Regions from separate parts of the Klebsiella oxytoca genome, predicted to be linked through region 2. Evidence: predicted binding sites of a transcription regulator. Region 2 holds the regulator's gene; each other region holds the start of a gene.
The links. Region 2 encodes CRP, which controls carbon source genes, mostly activating them, when cyclic AMP is high. Its sites were predicted from a motif close to ATGTGANNNNNNTCACAT; they were not measured.
Positions count from the first base shown of each region.

Region 1: the regulator CRP is predicted to act here: its motif matches at 2,294-2,311, upstream of udp (uridine phosphorylase).
Region 3: the regulator CRP is predicted to act here: its motif matches at 2,192-2,209, upstream of garD (galactarate dehydratase).

Region 1 is NZ_CP046115.1:235,244-239,913, reverse strand. It holds gene rmuC (DNA recombination protein RmuC) at 1-1,270, opposite strand, end outside; gene udp (uridine phosphorylase) at 1,409-2,170, opposite strand; gene GJ746_RS01120 (dienelactone hydrolase family protein) at 2,438-3,250, shown strand; gene GJ746_RS01115 (transporter substrate-binding domain-containing protein) at 3,254-3,943, opposite strand; gene metE (5-methyltetrahydropteroyltriglutamate--homocysteine S-methyltransferase) at 4,097-4,670, opposite strand, start outside.
Region 2 is NZ_CP046115.1:4,964,453-4,969,122, forward strand. It holds gene GJ746_RS23290 (YheU family protein) at 1-72, shown strand, start outside; gene GJ746_RS23295 (phosphoribulokinase) at 108-977, shown strand; gene GJ746_RS23300 (OsmC family protein) at 1,024-1,428, opposite strand; gene crp (cAMP-activated global transcriptional regulator CRP) at 1,733-2,365, shown strand; gene GJ746_RS23310 (YccS/YhfK family putative transporter) at 2,417-4,495, shown strand; gene argD (bifunctional acetylornithine/succinyldiaminopimelate transaminase) at 4,485-4,670, opposite strand, start outside.
Region 3 is NZ_CP046115.1:4,781,485-4,786,154, reverse strand. It holds gene GJ746_RS22290 (DeoR family transcriptional regulator) at 1-469, shown strand, start outside; gene garD (galactarate dehydratase) at 516-2,087, opposite strand; partial or broken gene GJ746_RS25680 (hypothetical protein) at 2,686-2,781, shown strand; gene garL (2-dehydro-3-deoxyglucarate aldolase) at 2,810-3,589, shown strand; gene garR (2-hydroxy-3-oxopropionate reductase) at 3,809-4,670, shown strand, end outside.

The DNA of each region.
Region 1 (4,670 bases), 670 kb from region 2:
ATTCCGCCTGTACCAGCAGATTACCGCGCCCGGAGACGAGCTTTTTCATTGCCTGACGGTAATTATCCTGAGCTTTATCGAGGCCCTGACCAATAGCGGACATATCGTCGACAAACAAACGCATCTTGTCGTACAGCCGCCCCGCTCTTTCGGCAATTTTTTGCGCGTTACGGCTCTGGTGCTCATAGCGCCAGAGATTGGCGATAGTTCGCAGCGCCACCAGCAGCGTGGTCGGACTCACCAGCATGATGTTGTTCTTCAACGCTTCGCTAATTAGCTCCGGCTGACGATCGATGGCCAGCAGAAAAGCCGGCTCTACCGGAATAAACATCAAAACGTAGTCCAGCGAGCGTAAGCCCGGTAGCTGCTGATAGTCTTTACGCCCCAGCAAACGCATATGGTTGCGCACGGAAGCAATATGCTCCTGCAGCGCCGCTTCACAGGTGTAGTCATCATCTGCGTTGAAGTAACGCTCATAAGCTACCAGGGTCATCTTGGCATCGATAACTACATCTTTCCCCTGCGGTAAACGGACAATCACATCAGGCTGCATCCGCGAACGGTTTTCCGTTTCAATGCTCACCTGGGTTTGATACTCATGGCCCTCCCGCAGCCCTGATGCTTCCAGTACGCGGGTCAACACCACCTCGCCCCAGTTGCCCTGGGTTTTGTTATCGCCTTTGAGCGCGCGGGTCAGATTTAGCGCTTCCTGGGCCATCTGCGCATTTAGCTGCTGAAGATTGCGGATTTCATGGGCCAGAGTATGGCGCTCACGCGCTTCCTGGCCAAAGCTATCCTGTACCTGGCGGCGAAAGCCATCCAGCTGCTCGCGAAGCGGCGTCAGCAGCCCGTGCAGGCTCTGGCGGTTCTGCTCGTCCACCCGGCGATTACTGTGCTCAAAAATACGGTTTGCCAGGTTCTCAAACTGCTCGCTAAGCCGCTGTTCGCTGTTAACCATCTGGCGGATTTTATCTTCAGCGTGCAGCTGAGTGGATTCAAGACGGGTGGTCACTTCGCGGAGATCGGCTTCCAGCGAGGCGTTAATATCGCGCAGACTGCGCAGCTCGTTGTTGAGCAGTTCACACTCTTCGCGCCAGTGGGACTCCTGTACCAGGCGTTGGCGGGTGGCGCTCAGCTCAATATCCAGTTCGCGCCGCTCTTCGATGAGATCGGCGCGAATTTGATCGGCATGCGCTTTAGTTGCCAGCCAGCCGACGATCAGACCTATGGCCAGCGCCACAACGGCACTTATAACAATTGAGATATCCACAACGCCCCCTGCGGCAACGACTTACGGCACAAAATAGAATTGTGCTGTACAAACGTCCAGTTGGAAAGGGTTTTCCTGCGAGGCGCTACGCAAAAAAGAAGGGCCGGAGAATCCGACCCTTATACGAAGAGAGAATAATTACAGCAGGCGGCGCGCCGCTTCCACGACGATTTTCACCGCGTGGCTTTCGGTTTGCTTCATGGTTTCCGCGTTCGGAATTTCCTGCTGGGTACGGTTTACAATAACCCCGGCAACCATACCGGCGCGCAGGCCCTGGCTGGCGCACATGGTCAGCAGGGTGGCGGATTCCATTTCATAGTTCATCACGCCCATCGACTGCCACTCTTCCATTGAACCTTTAAAGCGCCTAACCACGCGACCGGAGAAAGTGTCGTAACGTTCCTGGCCCGGATAGAAGGTGTCAGAAGAAGCGGTAACGCCGATATGGGTGGTAGCGCCGATAGATTTCGCCGCTTCAACCAGCGCGGTTGTACATTCAAAATCAGCCACCGCCGGGAACTCCATTGGCGCAAAGTGCAGACTGGCGCCGTCAAGGCGAACCGATGCCGTCGTCACCAGTACATCGCCAACATTAATGTGCGGTTGAATAGCGCCGGTGGTACCAATACGCAGGAAGGTACGGATGCCCAGCTGGGCCAGCTCTTCCACGGCGATAGAAGTCGATGGGCCGCCGATACCGGTAGAGCAGACAATCACTGCTTTACCATCCAGCTCAGCGCGCCAGGTAGTGAATTCTCGATGAGATGCCAGTTTAACCGGCTTATCCATCAGCGCGGCGATCTTTTCCACACGCTCCGGATCGCCAGGGACGATAGCCAGCGTAGCCCCTTGTAAATCGTTTTTGGTGAGGCCGAGATGAAAAACATCAGACTTGGACATAAGAAACTCCTCTGTGGGTCGAATTGTCAGCAGAAGCAAAACGGTACTTTACAGAAGCTGTCGCCTTTATTTTGTGACTACAGTCACCATGAATGAAACTCATTGCAATGACTTTCCATTAAATAGTGATAAAAATCACATTAATAAGTTAAATCGCCGAACTCTGAACAAAAGATAGCCTGTTTCGGGCACTGTGTTTTGTTAACGTCCTGTCCAGAGCAGCTATAGTTATTGCTGCGCTAATACATTAAGGGTACGGAGAATACCATGACGACAATTAAGCAAACCGGCTTCGCACCTGCAGCCACGCCGCACGCCTCAACTGCCGTTCACACATCAGATGAGAACATCATCTCCGGAGAGACATCAATCCCCTCTCAGGGAGATAACATGCCGGCATTTCATGCCCGTCCGGGCAACGTTGACGGACCTCTGCCGGTGGTTATCGTAGTCCAGGAAATTTTCGGCGTGCATGAACATATTCGCGACATATGCCGCCGTCTGGCGAAGGAGGGATATCTGGCTGTCGCGCCAGAGCTGTACTTCCGCCAGGGCGATCCTAATGATTACAGCGACATTCCTTCCCTGTTCCAGGGACTGGTCAAAACAGTGCCAGACTCTCAGGTCCTGGCCGACCTCGATCATGTCGCCAGCTGGGCCGCCCGACACGGCGGTGATGCCCATCGCCTGCTCATTACCGGCTTCTGCTGGGGTGGACGTATTACCTGGCTCTACGCCGCGCACAATCCGCAGCTAAAAGCGGCTGTCGCCTGGTACGGCAGGCTGGTTGGTGAAAAAACGCTGAATTCACCCAAGCATCCGGTCGACATTGCCGTCGATCTGAACGCGCCAGTGTTAGGGCTTTATGGCGCAAAAGATGACAGTATTCCACAGGACACAATAGAAACCATGCGCCAGGCGCTGCGTGCGGCCAACGCCACGGCGGAAATCGTGGTCTATCCCCAGGCCGACCACGCCTTTAACGCTGACTATCGCGCCAGCTATCATGAAGAATCGGCGAAAGACGGCTGGCAGCGAATGCTGGCGTGGTTTGCCCAGTATGGCGGTAAGCGCGGCTAAAGATCAGCTATTGCCGAGATGGCGGCTGACCATCCCGGCAATAGTCCCGTCCGCTATCCATGAAGACAGGTAGCGGCAAATAAACTCATAGTGCTGCGGCGCGTTGCGCGGCACGCATACCGCCTGTTGTATCTGGCTGAAGCTGTCGGGCAGAACGCGAAACTGCGGATTTTCCTGCGCCGCTTTCTCCAGAGGCTGGCGAATGCCGGCAGCCATATCGCCTTCGCCGTTGATGAATGCCTGAATAGCTTCCTGAGAGGTAGCGTACTGGCGCATCGTCGCATGTTTTAGCGTGCGAATCAGATACAGCTCGTAGGCCGCACCTTTACCAACGTTAATCACTACACCCTCCCGATCCATCTCCTGAACCGACTGGATCTTGCTGGCTTTTTTAACCATCAGCGAACTTTCGATAGTGATGTAGGGCGGCGTGAAGCGAAGCTTATCTTCCCGCGCCGGGTCGATAGCCAGAAAAGCGATATCCCATTGATCCCGTAACGCCGCATCAACCACCTGCCCGGCAGTCGGCCAGGTGACAAATCGTGCCTCACGTTGACTCTCTGCCGCCAGCTTGTTCGCCAGCTCAACGGTTATCCCTCCCGGAGAGCCATCCGGCAGAAGTGTCGCGAGAACCGGGTTGCCCAGGTTAATGGCAAAACGCAAATATCCCTTTCGATCGTTATATTTAGTCATCATTTACCTCCGAAGAGCGACATTCGCCCGATTCAGGAAACGCTTAACTGTAGCTAAAGAGATCCTTCCTGGGCAAACTCAAGACACAGGATCGCGACTTGTTGGTTAGACGTTCTTAATGCTCTTCTGTTTACCCCTTCCCACCACTCTCCATCAGGCCTGGCGTAGGTTCTGCGCAGCTTTGACCATATTGGCCAGCGCGGCGCGGGTTTCCGGCCAGCCGCGCGTTTTCAGACCGCAGTCCGGGTTTACCCACAGGCGCTCTGCCGGAATACGCTGCGCGGCCTTCTTCAGCAACGCTTCTATCCACTCGACGCTCGGGACGTTTGGCGAATGAATATCGTACACTCCCGGCCCGATTTCATTCGGGTAGTCGAACTCTTCAAACGACTCCAGCAGCTCCATATCAGAACGCGAGGTTTCGATGGTGATCACATCGGCATCCAGCGCGGCGATGGAGTCCATGATGTCGTTGAACTCGCAATAACACATGTGGGTGTGGATCTGCGTGTCGTCTTTCGCCACCGCAGCGTTGATACGAAAAGCTTCCACGCCCCACGCCAGGTAAGCATCCCAATCGCTGCGCTTCAGCGGCAGGCCTTCGCGCAGCGCCGGTTCGTCAATCTGGATAATGCCAATACCGGCCGCTTCCAGATCGGCCACTTCATCGCGCAGCGCAAGGGCTATCTGCTTCGCAATGGTTTCACGGCTGACATCTTCACGCGGA
Region 2 (4,670 bases):
GAAGCCGTGCTGGTGTGGTCAGAGCTGCACGAGACGGTCAACATCATGCCCCGCAAGCAGTTTCACGGCTAAGGCGGCACACACTATCGTTTATCCTGGGAGTAGTTATGTCTGCCAAACATCCGGTGATTGCCGTCACGGGCTCCAGCGGCGCGGGAACCACGACCACCAGCCTTGCCTTTCGCAAAATTTTCGCCCAGCTAAATCTGCATGCCGCCGAAGTAGAAGGCGATAGCTTTCACCGCTACACCCGTCCGGAAATGGACATGGCGATCCGTAAAACACGCGATCAGGGTAAACATATCAGCTACTTTGGCCCCGAGGCCAACGACTTCGGCCTGCTGGAACAGACCTTTGCGGAATATGGGCTCAGCGGCAAAGGTCAGTCGCGCAAGTATTTACATACCTATGATGAAGCCGTGCCGTGGAATCAGGTTCCAGGAACCTTCACGCCCTGGCAGCCGCTGCCCGAACCAACTGACGTTCTGTTTTATGAAGGGCTGCACGGCGGCGTGGTTACGCCTCAGCATAATGTCGCTAACCATGTTGACCTGCTGGTCGGCGTGGTGCCGATCGTCAATCTTGAGTGGATCCAGAAGCTTATCCGCGACACCAGCGAACGCGGGCACTCTCGTGAGGCGGTGATGGATTCCGTCGTCCGCTCAATGGAAGATTACATCAACTTTATCACCCCGCAGTTTTCGCGCACCCATCTCAACTTCCAGCGTGTACCGACGGTGGATACGTCCAACCCGTTTGCGGCTAAAGCCATCCCTTCGCTGGATGAAAGCTTTGTCGTCATTCACTTTCGGAATCTGAAAAATATCGATTTCCCCTGGCTGCTGGCGATGCTGCAGGGTTCATTTATCTCACATATGAATACGCTGGTGGTTCCGGGCGGAAAAATGGGACTGGCGATGGAGCTTATTATGGCGCCGCTGGTCGAACGGCTGATGGAAGGCAGAAAAATTAGCTAAGAAGCCAATCCCGGCAGCACGATTGCACTGCCGGGGTCCGGTCGCTTTACCCTTCGATGACTTCATAAGAGTGGGTAATGTTTACCGCTTTCTCCAGCATCAGCGCCACCGAGCAATATTTTTCCGCCGACAGGTCGACAGCGCGGGAAACGGCTGCATCTTTCAGCTCTTTACCGGTCACAATAAAATGCAGGTTGATATGGGTAAACAGACGCGGCGCTTCTTCGCGACGCTCAGAAGTCAGCTTAACTTCGCAGTTGGTAACGTTATGCCGACCCTTCTGCAAAATGGACACGACATCAATCGCGCTGCATCCGCCCGCCGCCATTAGCACCATTTCCATTGGGCTCGGCGCTTTATCCCCGGAATTGCCGTCCATCAGAATCTGGTGACCGGAAGCCGACTCACCGATGAAGGTTAACCCTTCAACCCACTTCACTCGCGCTTGCATAAATTTAACTCCAGGTCTGTAATTTTCCTGACAGATTACGCGCACATAACATTTCTCGCAACGGAAGGCGACCTGGGTCATGCTGAAGCGAGACACCAGGAGACATGCAGCGAAAGCTATGCTAAAACAGTCTTGATGCTACAGTAATACATTGATGTACTGCATGTATGCAGAGGAGTTCACATTACAGGCTGCAGAAAACTTTCAGCCGGATTCCCAGGTACAGGGATTCAATACGATTGCATGCCCGGATGCCGTGTTGTGTCGGCACCCGGAGATAGCTTATAACAGAGGATAACCGCGCATGGTGCTTGGCAAACCGCAAACAGACCCTACCCTTGAATGGTTCTTGTCTCATTGCCACATTCATAAGTACCCATCAAAGAGCACGCTGATCCACCAGGGTGAGAAAGCAGAAACGTTGTACTACATCGTTAAAGGCTCCGTGGCTGTACTCATCAAGGATGAAGAAGGTAAAGAGATGATCCTCTCTTACCTCAACCAGGGCGATTTCATCGGTGAATTAGGCCTGTTTGAAGAAGGTCAGGAGCGTAGCGCCTGGGTACGTGCGAAAACCGCATGTGAAGTGGCCGAGATCTCCTACAAAAAATTCCGTCAGCTGATCCAGGTAAACCCGGATATCCTGATGCGTCTATCTTCGCAAATGGCACGCCGTCTGCAGGTTACATCTGAGAAAGTGGGCAACCTTGCCTTCCTCGACGTTACCGGTCGTATCGCTCAGACGCTGCTGAATCTGGCAAAACAGCCGGATGCGATGACCCACCCGGACGGTATGCAAATTAAAATTACTCGTCAGGAAATCGGTCAGATCGTCGGATGCTCTCGCGAGACCGTGGGTCGTATTCTGAAAATGCTGGAAGATCAAAACCTGATCTCCGCGCACGGTAAAACTATCGTCGTCTACGGTACCCGTTAAGTCGGTAAAACGGCGTATTGCCAGACAATACGCCGTTTTTGTTTTCTCCCCATGTGGCGCAGGCTGATTTACCACCCTGAAGTCAACTATGCACTGCGGCAAACGCTGGTGTTGTGTCTGCCGGTCGCCATTGGTCTTCTGTTTGGCCATTTACAGCAGGGGCTTCTGTTTTCTCTTGTTCCCGCCTGCTGCAACATTGCCGGGCTGGATACGCCGCATAAACGTTTCTTCAAACGTCTGATTATCGGCGGCTGCCTGTTTGCTGGCTGTAGCCTGATTGTCCAGCTCCTCCTGCTGCGTGAAATCCCGCTGCCGATTATTCTCACGGGCCTCGCGCTTATCCTCGGCGTCACTGCCGAAATCAGCCCGCTGCATGCCAGGCTGCTGCCAGCCTCGCTTATCGCGGCTATCTTTACTCTGAGTCTCGCAGGCAATATGCCGGTCTGGGAGCCGCTGCTGATCTATGCCCTCGGCACCCTGTGGTATGGCGTTTTTAACTGGTTCTGGTTTTGGCTATGGCGCGAACAGCCGCTGCGCGAGTCCCTGAGCCTGCTTTACCGGGAATTAGCCAACTACTGCGAGGCTAAATACAGTCTGCTTACCCAGCATACGGACCCCACCACATCTCTGCCCCCGCTGCTTAATCGCCAACAAAAGGTGGTGGATCTGATTACCCAGTGCTATCAGCAGATGCATATGCTGGCGGCCAATCAGCGCAGCGATCACAAACGCCTGCTGCGCGCTTTCCAGGTCGGGCTGGACCTGCAGGAGCATATTTCCGTCAGCCTTCATCAGCCGGAAGAGGTACAGAAGCTGGTGGAACGCAGCCACGCTGAAGCGGTGATCCGCTGGAGCGCACAAACCGTTGCCGCCCGCCTGCGGGAACTGGCGGACGATCTGCTCTACCATCGCTATCCTCGGCGCTTTCAGATGGATAAGCAGATCGGTGCGCTGGAAAAAATCGCTTCGCAGCATCCGGATAATCCTGTCGGGCAGTTTTGCGCCTGGCACTTCAGCCGTATTGCCCGGGTTCTGCGCACCCAGCGCCCGCTTTACGCGCGGAATCTGATGGCGGATAAAACCCGCCGTCTGCCGCTGCTGCCGGCGTTGAAAAACTATCTGTCGTTTAAATCACCGGCGTTACGTAACGCCGCTCGGATCAGCGTTATGTTGAGCGCAGCCAGCCTGATGGGCAGCGCGCTGCACCTGCCAAAACCCTACTGGATCCTGATGACGGTGCTATTCGTGACGCAAAACGGCTACGGCGCGACGCGGGTACGCATTGTCCACCGGGCTGCCGGGACGATAGCTGGATTGTTAATAGCCGGACTGACGCTGCACTTTCACGTCCCTGAAGGCTATACGCTGACCGCGATGCTGTTCATTACGCTGTTAAGCTATCTGATTATTCGCAAACATTACGGCTGGGCAATGGTCGGATTTACGGTCACCGCGGTTTATACCCTGCAGTTGCTCACCCTGAACGGCGAGCAGTTCATCATCGCCAGACTGATTGATACCCTGATTGGTTGTTTGATCGCCTTCGGTGGAATGGTCTGGCTATGGCCGCAGTGGCAAAGCGGCCTGCTGCGCAAAAATGCTCACGATGCGCTGGAAGCCGATCAGGAGGCCATCAGGCTTATTCTTAGCGACGACCATCAGGCACCGGCGCTGGCCTATCAGCGAATGCTCGTCAATCAGGCGCACAACGCGCTGTTCAACTCGCTGAATCAGGCGATGCAGGAGCCCGGCTTTAACTCGCACTATCTGGAAGATATGAAGCTGTGGGTGACGCATAGCCAGTTTATTGTCGAGCATATCAATGCCATGACTACTCTGGCGCGTGAGCACAATATGCTGACGCCGGCTCTGGCGCAGCGTTATCTGGAGTCCTGCGAAATTGCGCTACAGCGCTGTCAGCAGCGGCTGGATACCGACGGGCCGGGCAGCGCAGGAGATGTGAATATTATGGAAGCGCAGGATGCCGAGGTTCCTCGCGGCCCGCTCAGCACAATGGAGCAGCATTTGCAGCGCATCCTCGGACACCTGAACACCATGCACACCATTTCATCGGTGGCATGGCGTCAGCGTCCACATCATGGTATCTGGCTACGCGCGACTAAGCGCTAAGCACGCTTTCAACCGCCCGGGCAAAGCGCGCCATACCTTCAGCAATATCGCTGTCATCAATTACCAGAGAAGGCACAAAACGCATCACATCCGGCCCCGCATTGAGGACCATCACGCCCGCTTCCGCAGCCGCATACAGGAAATCACGCGCCCGCCCATGGTACTGCGGCTTCAG
Region 3 (4,670 bases), 180 kb from region 2:
CGGTACCACGACCTATGAGATTGCCCGTCTTCTGCGTGAGCATACTGACGTTATTGCGATGACCAATGGGATGAATGTGGCGAATGCGTTGCTGGAGGCAGAGGGCGTCGAGTTGCTGATGACCGGCGGGCATTTACGCCGCCAGTCGCTGTCTTTCTATGGCGATCAGGCCGAACAGTCTTTGCAAAATTACCACTTTGATATGCTGTTTCTCGGGGTTGATGCGATCGATCTGGAGCGGGGCGTCAGCACCCATAATGAAGATGAGGCCAGACTTAATCGCCGGATGTGTGAAGTAGCGGAACGAATTATCGTGGTCACCGACTCGACGAAGTTTAACCGTTCCAGCCTGCATAAGATTGTCGACACCCAGCGGATTGATACCATCATCGTCGATGATGGTATCCCGGCGGAAAGCCTTGAAGGGCTGCGTAAAAACGGCGTTGAAGTGATTCTGGTGAGCGCGTAAATCTTGCAATGCCGGGGCGTTGCTCCGGCATGTCGACGAAAGATTTTCAGGTTACCGGCGCTGGGTTAAACACCGCCAGCTGGTTGTGCAGGCCCCATTGATCTGAAAAGGTCTTCTTACGGCCGCTGGCGACATCAAGAATAAACTCAAACAGCTTCAGACCCACGTCTTCGATCGTTTCTTCTCCGGTCGCAATGGTTCCCGCATTGATGTCCATTAAGTCATACCAGCGGTTTGCCAGTTCGGTACGCGTCGCCATTTTAATGACCGGTACGGCGACCAGTCCATACGGCGTACCGCGACCGGTGGTAAAGACCTGTACGGTGATCCCGGAAGCCACCTGCTGAGTACCGCAGACAAAGTCGCTCGCCGGAGTCGCGGCGTAAATCAGGCCGCGTTTGGTTGGGCGCTGTCCCGGTGAGAGTACCTCGGCAATCGCGCTCTTCCCGGACTTGGCGATAGAGCCCAGCGCTTTTTCTACGACGTTTGCCAGGCCGCCTTTCTTGTTGCCCGGAGAAGGGTTAGCGCTGCGGTCGGTTTTGCCCATATCGAGATAGTTATCATACCAGGCCATCTCTTCCAGCAGGCGTTTACCCACCTCTTCGTTAATGGCGCGCGGCGTCAGAAGATGGATCGCATCGCGAACTTCGGTGACTTCGGAGAACATAACGGTGGCTCCGCAGCGCACCAGCAGATCGGACGCGTAGCCCACCGCCGGGTTGGCGGTTACGCCAGAAAAGGCATCGCTGCCGCCGCACTGCATGCCAACGACCAGCTCGGAAGCGGGACAGGTTTCACGCTGACGCTGGTTCAACTTCTCCAGATGGCGTTCGGCGACCTGCAGAATGTCATCAACCATCGATTTAAAACCGACGTGCTTTTCATCCTGCAGGCTGACGATGCTGGCGCTATCTGGCGGAATGCTTTGCGCATCGTCGGTGCCTTCCAGCAGTCGCTCCGGCTGCAGTTTTTCGCAGCCAAGGCCAATTACCATCACTTCGCCGCCGAAGTTTGGATTGAGCGCCAGGTTGTGAATGGTGCGGATAGGAACGACCGCCGCCGGCGCGTTAATCGCCACGCCGCAGCCATAAAGGTGGTTCAGACCTACGACGCCGTCGACGTTGGGATACTTCGGCAGCAGATCGCGTTCGATAATTTTCACCACGTAATCGACGACTCCCGCCACGCAGTGCACGCTGGTGCTAATGCCGAGCAGGTTTTTCGTACCAACGCTACCGTCGGCGTTGCGATACCCTTCGAAGGTATAGCCTTCCAGCGGCGGCAGCGGCGCCGGGACTTTTGTCGCCAGCGGTAGGGTATGCAGCGGCGGTGCCTCAGGTAGTTCCACCAGCGATTCGTCAATCCAGCTGCCCTGTGGGATATCGCGCACCGCGTAGCCAATCACTTCGCCATAACGGATGATTTCACCGTGTGCGGGAATATCAACCAGCGCAACTTTGTGCCCTTGCGGGATATGTTCAACCAGCGTGAGGCCATCAGGAAAACGCGTTCCGGCCTTTAAACCCTGGTCGTTAACAATTATCGCTACGTTATCCGTATCGTCTACTTTTATATAAAACGCCGTTGGCGATTCTTGTCTAATTTCAATGCTAGCCATTGTTCAGTATTCTCCAGCAAGGTGCGAATAATAAATAAAACGTTTATTCAATTTCTGGTGGGAAGATTTTCTGAATAAAGGATGTCAGGTGTTTGAATTTGAAAATGTGATCTTAATCACCCATTGCTGCGAGAGGAAACTCGGCAAGGGGGGAAATCACTGGAACTGTGGATCAGCGCCCACTGATTGTGGCATCTGCACAGTAATAATGATTTTTTATTACTTTTTTATGGTTTTTTTGCACAGTGTTCAATGGCCGGGAGCTGATTATACTGAGTCATGCTTGCAATATGCAGTATGGGTTAATCGATACGACTGAAACAGGAACCATTAAATAATTACACGTAGCATCAAAAATAAATAACAGAAGGTTTCAGGTTGCCGGGGAATAATTAATGGATAGTGTATTCAACAATAGAGAAGAAAATAATTGTGTCAACCGGATATTTAATTCTGTTGTCTCCCTTTATTGTTACCACCCTCGGCTCCGTAAATCGGGTCATGTTCTCTGTTGCGGATGCGGACATCGTTAAAGAGCCGCAGATAAGCGCGGTGTCTGTGGGGTACATCTCCTGCCAGGTTTTGTGTATACGCTCCCGCAGGACTGGTTTTCGTCGGATGGGCGGTTCTGCTAGCGATGGTTTGCTATCTGTTTATTGTCGGTGACATCAAACGTAGGGAACTGCAGAAATAATTAACGGTTAAGTGACAAGGTATAAACGATGAATAACGATATCTTCCCGAACAAATTCAAGGCCGCCCTGGCGGCGCATCAGGTACAGATTGGCTGCTGGTCCGCGCTGGCCAGCCCGATTAGCACCGAAGTTTTAGGTCTGGCTGGTTTTGACTGGCTGGTACTGGACGGCGAGCATGCGCCAAACGACATTTCGACCTTTATCCCGCAGCTGATGGCGCTCAAAGGCAGCACCAGCGCGCCGGTCGTGCGCGTGCCGACCAACGAACCGGTCATCATTAAGCGCCTGCTGGATATCGGTTTTTATAACTTCCTGATCCCGTTTGTGGAAACGGAAGAGCAGGCGATTAACGCCGTTGCCTCAACCCGCTATCCGCCTGAAGGTATCCGCGGCGTTTCCGTATCGCATCGCGCCAATATGTTCGGTACCGTGCCGGACTACTTCGCCCAGTCGAACAAAAACATCACCATCCTGGTACAAATTGAAAGCCAACAGGGCGTAGATAACGTTGACGCGATTGCCGCCACTCCCGGCGTTGACGGTATTTTTGTCGGCCCAAGCGATCTGGCCGCAGCGCTGGGTCATCTGGGCAATGCCTCCCATCCGGAAGTACAGAAAGCTATTCAGCATATTTTTGCCAGCGCGAAAAAGCACGGTAAGCCGAGCGGTATTCTGGCGCCGGTTGAAGCCGATGCGCGCCGTTATCTGGAATGGGGCGCGACCTTTGTCGCTGTCGGCAGCGACCTGGGCGTTTTCCGTTCTGCCACGCAGAAGCTGGCTGACTCCTTTAAGAAATCTACCCAATAAATTTCGAGCTGCATCAAGGTGGCAACTAAGCGAATCCCCAGGAGCTTACATGAGTAAGTGACTGGGGTGAGCGACAAATCTGTCTGGAACAGATTTGAACGCCGCTTGCGGCGGCCCGTAAGGGCGAGGCCTATGGATGGGCCGAGTATTTGCCGCCAACGAAGAGGCAGCTTGAAAGGTGAAGGGTATTACCACCACCGAAACTAGAGAGATAAAGACATGACAATGAAAGTTGGTTTTATTGGCCTTGGCATCATGGGTAAACCAATGAGTAAAAACCTCCTCAAGGCAGGTTACTCGTTGGTGGTTGCGGACCGTAATCCGGAAGCCATTGCCGAAGTGGTTGCCGCAGGTGCTGAAACCGCCGCTTCAGCGAAAGCGATTGCTGAACAGTGTGATGTGATCATCACCATGCTGCCAAACTCTCCGCACGTGAAAGAGGTGGCGCTGGGCGAAGGCGGCATCATTGAAGGTGCGAAGCCAGGCACCGTATTGATCGACATGAGCTCCATCGCGCCGCTGGCGAGTCGTGAAATCAGCGAAGCGCTAAAAGCGAAAGGCGTGGATATGCTGGATGCGCCGGTCAGCGGCGGCGAACCGAAGGCCATCGACGGTACTCTGTCGGTCATGGTTGGCGGCGATAAAGCAATTTTCGACAAATATTACGATTTGCTGAAAGCGATGGCGGGTTCCGTGGTGCATACCGGCGAGATTGGCGCAGGCAACGTGACCAAGCTGGCTAACCAGGTGATTGTTGCGCTGAACATTGCGGCGATGTCCGAAGCGTTAACGCTGGCGACTAAAGCGGGCGTGAATCCGGATCTGGTGTATCAAGCCATTCGCGGCGGCCTCGCCGGGAGTACGGTGCTGGATGCTAAAGCGCCAATGGTTATGGATCGCAACTTTAAGCCGGGATTCCGTATCGATCTGCACATCAAAGATCTGGCGAATGCTCTGGACACTTCTCACGGTGTAGGCGCCCAGCTGCCGTTAACCGCCGCGGTAATGGAGATGATGCAGGCGCTGCGCGCCGACGGTCTGGGCACCGCCGACCATAGCGCGCTTGCATGCTACTACGAAA